2 linked regions of the Anatilimnocola aggregata genome follow. The protein of the gene in region 1 interacts with the protein of each later gene in a pairwise test. Links are inferred from orthologs where the notes say so. Each region holds a gene or a part of one and is shown on either strand. Other genes may lie near its edges.

Region 1 (3,212 bases):
ACTTACAAACGTGACGATCTGCGTGGCATTCTGCTGAACGTGGTGAACCCCAGCGCCGAAATTCGCGAGGGTTTCGAAAACTACCTGGTGCAAACCGCCGATGGCCGCACGCTCAGCGGGTTTATTGCCGAACAGGATGCCCAGGTTCTCGTCCTCCGCGGCGTCGATGGTCAAAGCCTCTCGCTGCCGCGCGATGAAATCGAAGACCTGCGAGCCGTGCCGATCTCGCTGATGCCCGAAGGGCTGCTGAAGAAGCTCAGCGAGCAGCAGATTCGCGATTTGCTGGCCTATATTCGCAGCACGCAGCCGCTGCCGTAACGTTTGCGAGGTTCGCAACGACTCAGATTTCCCTCTGCTCCTTTCCAGAAGGGAGCGCGGCGCGATATCTTCTTGAACACACCTTTTCTGGATTCTCTACTCTTATCGCGAGCCGATCATGTCTTCGCCTGCCAGCAGGATTGCTCAACTTCGCCAGGAGATTCACCGCCACGATGACCTGTATTACACCAAAACTCAGCCGGAGATTACCGATCTGCAATACGACCAGCTGATGCAAGAACTGCAGCAACTGGAGGCCGCTCATCCGGAACTTGTTACCGAAGACAGCCCGACGCAACGACTCGGCGACAAGCCCGTCGAAGGGCTGAATCAGGTCGAACATCGCGTGCCGATGCTCTCGATCGAGAACTCGTATGACATTCCCGCCGTTCGCAAGTTCGCTCAGAGCACTGCCGACGCGCTCGCAGGCGAACCTGTCGAATGGGTCGTGGAATACAAGATCGACGGCGCTGCCATTTCGCTCACGTATGAGCAGGGTAAACTCGTTCGCGCGTCTACTCGGGGCAACGGGCAAGTGGGTGACGACATTACGCACAATGCTGTGACCATTCTCGATGTGCCCCGACGACTCAAAGGTTCACCGCCGCCAATTCTCGAGATTCGCGGCGAGGTCTACATGACCAATAGCGACCTGGTGAAGCTGAACGAACGGCAGGCCGCCAAAGGGGAGGCCGCCTATGCCAATCCGCGCAATGTCGCGGCCGGTAGCATTCGGCTGCTCGACCCCCGCGAGTGCGCCGAGCGGCGGTTGCGCTTCTTCGCGCACGGCGTGGGCTATTGCGAAGGGCTGCAAGTCGTCAATCACATTGAGTTCTTGAAGGATCTTGCCGCCTATGGCCTGACACCGACGCCTCTCGTGCGCTCCTGCAAGGACGTCGACGAAGCTCTGGCCCACTGCGAGCAGATGATCGAGAAGATCGACGAGCTTGATTTCGAAATCGACGGCCTCGTGCTCAAAGTGAATCGCTACGACCAGCGCGAACGCCTCGGCATGCGCAGCAAAAGCCCGCGCTGGGTCATTGCTTACAAGTTCGAGAAGTACGAAGCCAAAACGCGCGTCAACAAAATCACCGTCCAAGTTGGCAAGACGGGCGCGATTACTCCGGTGGCGGAACTCGAACCCGTGCAACTTGCAGGCACCGTGGTGAGCCGTTCGAGTCTGCATAACGCGGACGAGATCCGTCGCAAGGATATCCGGGAAGGGGATATCGTCATTGTCGAGAAGGCCGGCAAGATCATTCCTCACATCGTGCGAGTCGAAAAGCACGAACGAACCACCGAGCTGCCGGAGTTTGCCTTTCCCACGCATTGTCCCGAATGCAAAACCGAATTGGTGAAGGATGAAGGGGGCGTTTATATCCGCTGCCCGAGTCCCGTTTGCCCGGCGAAAGTGCAAGAGCGAATCCGCTTTTTTGCCTCGCGCGATGCGATGGATATCGATGGCCTCGGCGATAAACTCGTCGAGCAGTTGGTCGATAGTGGACTCGTGAAGTCCTACGGCGATCTTTATCGGCTAACGCTCGAGCCGCTGCTGAAGCTCGAACGGATGGGACAAAAGTCTGCCGAGAAACTGCTGGCCGGCATCGCAGCCAGTAAGTCGCGTGGGCTCTCGCGGCTGCTAAGTTCGCTGTCGATTCGTCACGTCGGTCAGCGCGGTGGGCGGCTATTGGCCGAACACTATGGCACGATCGAAGCCTTGCAAGAGGCGTCGCAGGAATCGCTGGCGGAAGTGAACGAAATCGGGCCGGCCATCGCAGCCAGCGTGTATGAGTTCTTTCGCAGCGAGTATGGAATCGAACTGTTTCGAGACCTTAAGTCGCTTGGGCTGCGTTTGGAAGAAACCAAGAAGGCAGTTGCTCCCAAACCGACGGGACCGCTCGCCGGCAAAAGCATCGTTGTGACTGGCACACTCACGAAGTACAAGCGAAATGAGATCGAAGAATTGATCACCAAACACGGTGGCCGCGCAGCGTCCAGCGTGTCGAGCAAAACCGACTTCATCGTCGCCGGTGCCGAAGCAGGCAGTAAGCTCGATAAAGCAACCAAGCTAGGCGTGAAAGTCCTCAGTGAAGACGACTTCGAACAACTTCTGGCCGGCATTTAGGCTCATTGAATTTTCTCGCGGTTAATCAGAATTGATGGCAACATGCACTCCCGCTCGCTTGGCCGGCTAATTGTCTTTCTCAAAGCGACCATCGTAGGCGGGCTCTTCGTCCTCGTGCCGGTTGTGCTCATTTCGATTGTGATTGGCCAGGCGGCCCAATTTGCGTATGAAGTGGTTCATCCGCTCGTGCAATGGCTACCGGTGAAGTCGGTCAGTGGCGTTTCGCTCTCATTTCTGATCGGCCTCATCGCGCTGGCACTCTTGTGTTTTCTCGCCGGCTTGCTCGCCCGAACTGCTGTCTCGCGCTGGTTCGTCGGCACACTCGAGCAGTTGATTGTGTCGTTCGTCCCGGGCTATGCCCTCATGAAGAGCATGGGGCAAGGCTGGGTCGGCGTCGAAGAGAAAACTCCGCATCAGGCCGTTCTCGTGCGGTTCGACGATGTCGCTCAACTAGGCTTTGTCATGGACACACTTCCCGACAGCCGCCACGTCGTCTTCGTGCCCGATGTCCCCAATCCCTGGTCTGGCACACTGCTGTTCGTCACCCCCGACCGTATCGAACCGCTGGCCATCACCACCAAGCAGGCCATCGATTGCCTCCGCCACCTCGGTGCCAACACCAGCAAGATATTGAGCACGGTCAAACCGGCTGGTTAGCAGTTCTCGGGTGGCACGTGGTGTACTCACCCGTGTTCCTGGCAATTTTCGAACGAACCATGCGCCGCCGTTAACGTCCGAATTCAAGCCATTTTTCATTAGCGCCGCGACG
Region 2 (3,673 bases), 400 kb from region 1 along the record:
ACCGAGCCACCAACGCGTGGGCGCGCAATCAGGTTTCGTGATGGAATCAATGCCTGCCAAAGTACACCTGGTCGTCCGCCACGCGAGGTGAATGCCTATCGACTAGTTAGATCGACGTTACTCGCTAGCAGGCTGGAGCTTAGGCGCGGTTGCTGGCACAACGTGCGGAGTTGGCAGATCAAGCAGAATGAACAGAACCCAAGTGCCTCCTATAAACGGCACCGGTTGCGAACGGTTGTAACGATGGCGCACATTCTGCGGGGCGCGAGTGCGCTGCCGCAGTCACTTCAGGGCCAACTACTTCACGACGAAGTTCACGAGCTTGCCGGGGACGACAATCGACTTGACGATCGTCTTGCCGGCCAGCAGTTCACTGATTTTGGGATCAGCCTGGGCGGCAGCCAGGATGGTGTCCTGATCGCTGCCTGCAGGCACGATGACCTTGCCGCGCAACTTGCCGAGAATCTGTATCGGGATTTCGATCTCAGAGTCCTTGGTCAGCGCTTCGTCGAACTTGGGCCAAGGCTCATAGGCGAGTGTCTTCTGGCCCCCCATCAGTTCCCACAGTTCCTCGGCAATATGCGGGGCGAAAGGGCTCAGCAGCAGAATGAACGACTTCATCACCGACTTTGGTCGGACGGTCTGCTTGGTGAAGAAATTGGTGAACTCCATCATCCGCGCAATGCCCGTATTGAACTCCATCCGTTCGATATCGCTGGTAACCTGCTTGATCGTTTTGTGTAGGACTCGTGCTTGCTCTTCCGTCGGTTCGATATCCTGTACGGTCGACGATACAACCACCTGTTCTTCCACCCGGTCGTCTACCATCAAACGCCACACGCGATCCAGAAAGCCACGGACACCGCTCACACCGGCCATGCTCCAAGGCTTAGTCGCTGGCAGCGGGCCCATGAACATTTCGTACAGCCGAAGCGAATCAGCACCGTAGTCTTTCACCACGCTGTCGGGGTTGATCACGTTGCCGCGACTCTTCGACATCTTGAAAGCGCGACTCTCAATGCGAATCGTGGGATTCGATTTCAGCACGAACGAGTCACCCTTCTTTTCGACCTCTTCCGCCTTCATCTTCTTCGGCTTCACACCTTCGCCGCTGACGCGCACGATGGCATTGCCGTCGTCATCGTCCACAACATCGACCGCACTCACCATTTGACCATCGGCCCGCTCGTAACCGGTGAACTCTACGTCTCCCAAGATCATGCCTTGATTGACCAGGCTACGAAATGGCTCAGCCGTGCTGACGTGTCCGCGGTCGAACAGCACCTTATGCCAGAAGCGTGCATACAGCAGGTGCAGCACTGCGTGCTCGGCACCGCCGACGTACAGATCGACGGGCATCCAAGCCTTTTCCTTTTCCCGGTCGATGAATGTCTGGTCATTGCGCGGGTCGATGAACCGCAGATAATACCAACAACTGCCGGCCCATTGCGGCATGGTGTTGGTCTCGCGCAGGTATCGCTGGCCGCCGATTTCAGGATACAGCCATTCGACAGGAGCTTTGCCCAGCGGTGGCTCGGGCTTGCCGTGCGGCTTGAAGTCTTCCAGGTGCGGCAGATCGACGGGCAGATCGGCTTGGGGAACGGCGCGAATCAGTCCGGTCGGTTTGTCGAACTCATCGATCTCGTGCAAGATCGGAAACGGTTCGCCCCAGAATCGCTGACGGCTGAAGAGCCAGTCGCGCAGTTTGTAGTTCACTGCTTCACGCCCCAGTCCGGCAGCAAACAGGTCTGCAGTGATTCGCTTCTTGAACTCACCAGTCATCAAGCCGTTGTATTGACCTGAATTGACCGAGACACCCATCTCGGTGCAGCAAATCTTGCCATCCAGCACGTCGAAGCGATTGAACTCTTCGCTGTCGCCCGGATCGACGACCGCAATGACCGGCAGGCTGAATTGCTGGGCGAATTCAAAGTCCCGTTCGTCATGTGCAGGTACCGCCATGATCGCGCCGGTACCGTAGCCCCACAGAACGTAGTCGGCGACCCAAATCGGAACGGGTTGGCCGTTCACTGGATTGATGGCATACGAGCCGGTGAAGACGCCGGTCTTCTTTTTCGTTTCTTCCTGACGTTCGCGATCGCTCTTGCTCGCCGCCTTTTCGCAGTAGGCAGTGACCGCATGCTGCTGATCGGGCTTCGTCAAATGCGTGACGAACGGATGCTCGGGCGCGATGACCATGTAAGTCGCACCGAACAGCGTATCCGGGCGCGTGGTGTAGATACGCAGCACGTCGGCTTCGGCTTTGCGGGGGAACTTGGTGGCCGCGCGGGAGCCCTTCCAGTTTTCGAACTCGCTTTCGGCACCGATATAAAAATCGACTTCAGCGCCTGTACTGCGGCCGATCCAATCCCGCTGCAGCTTCTTGATCCCTTCGGGCCAAGTGACTTGATCCAAGTCTTTTTCCAGGCGATCGGCATAGGCAGTGATTCGCAGCATCCACTGCCTCAACGGCATGCGAATGACCGGATGCTTACCAACCTCGCTCTTGCCATCGATGACTTCTTCGTTGGCCAGCACGGTTCCCAACTTCGGGCACCAATTGACCGGCGCGAACGATTGGTAGGCCAGGCGATGATCGTCTTGATACAGACGAATGGCCCGCTCGCCTTGAATCTTCACTTCATCGGGAATGGGCAATTCGGCGATGGGCCGTCCGCGACTCTGCTCGGCATCGAACCAGGTATCGAACAGTTCCAGGAAGATCCACTGCGTCCAACGAAAATACTCAACATCGGTCGTCGCCAGCACGCGGCTCCAGTCATAGCTGAAGCCTAGCGACCGCAGTTGGCGAGTGAAGGTGGCGATATTCTCTTCGGTCTTTTTTCGCGGATGCTCGCCCGTCTTGATGGCGTGCTCTTCTGCCGGCAGACCGAAGGCATCGAAGCCCATCGGGTGCAGCACGCTTTTGCCTCGCATCCGCTCAAAGCGGCAAACGATGTCAGTCGCGGTGTAACCTTCCGGGTGCCCAACGTGCAGCCCGTCCCCGCTGGGGTAAGGGAACATATCGAGTACATAGACCTTATCCCCGGCCGGCATGTCCGGCACTCGGAAGGTCTGTTGTTGTTCCCAATATTGCTGCCACTTGGGTTCGATGGTGGCCGGATTGTAGCGAGGCATAACGGGTTGGCTGCTGAAGATTTACGACTGACGAGAAACGGAGCATTCTACCCGCGAGTCTCAAGTCGGAAAACGGCGCGTCCCCGGTCATCCTTCGCGACTTTACCGCACGATCATCCAATCCAGCTTGGCATTGGCCGGTGCAGGCTTGGCGAACGTGACGGTGAAACCTTCGGCCGTTTTGTCCGAAACGGCTCGCTCGGTCAGCCAGCTAAGTTCCAGAAACACGGCATAGTCCCCATCCGCTTCGGGACGGGGAAATTTCACCTTGAGTGTGGTAGCTTCCCCAGCAACGACAAGGTTTTTGCCACGAAGGTTCATGGCCGCTCTGTCGTCGCCCGATAGGCCCGCAACGCCGGAGACTGCGCCACCACTGTTGAGACCGCCACCCGCTAGCTGAAATTCTCCCGTCTCCCGACTGACGGTGAGCGACGCTTCCTTGGGAGCCGGCTTGGCATCCATGGGCCGAGCATTGCCAGTGGAAGTCGCCGCGGTTGCATCTTCCTTTGGCGGCATTCCAAAGTGCCACTTGAGG

The links. The genes of interacting proteins can lie anywhere in the genome.
Region 2: the proteins of ligA (region 1) and leuS interact in binary tests that used the Escherichia coli proteins (3 or more experiments, as listed by UniProt). The link is inferred for Anatilimnocola aggregata from one-to-one orthologs.

What each region holds. Positions count from the first base shown.
Region 1 is NZ_CP036274.1:6,625,391-6,628,602, forward strand. What follows is about bases 47-2,939. They hold ligA (NAD-dependent DNA ligase LigA), read left to right. Parts: upstream 47-436; coding sequence 437-2,443; downstream 2,444-2,939. Other genes in these bases: ETAA8_RS24880 (PVC-type heme-binding CxxCH protein), read left to right, coding at 47-318; ETAA8_RS24890 (DUF502 domain-containing protein), read left to right, coding at 2,486-2,939. Outside these bases: more of ETAA8_RS24880, read left to right, coding at 1-46; more of ETAA8_RS24890, read left to right, coding at 2,940-3,100. UniProt on the Escherichia coli protein: DNA ligase that catalyzes the formation of phosphodiester linkages between 5'-phosphoryl and 3'-hydroxyl groups in double-stranded DNA using NAD as a coenzyme and as the energy source for the reaction.
Region 2 is NZ_CP036274.1:7,026,507-7,030,179, forward strand. What follows is about bases 98-3,451. They hold leuS (leucine--tRNA ligase), read right to left. Parts: upstream 3,139-3,451; coding sequence 298-3,138; downstream 98-297. Other genes in these bases: ETAA8_RS26500 (hypothetical protein), read right to left, coding at 3,241-3,451. Also shown: more of ETAA8_RS26500, read right to left, coding at 3,452-3,673.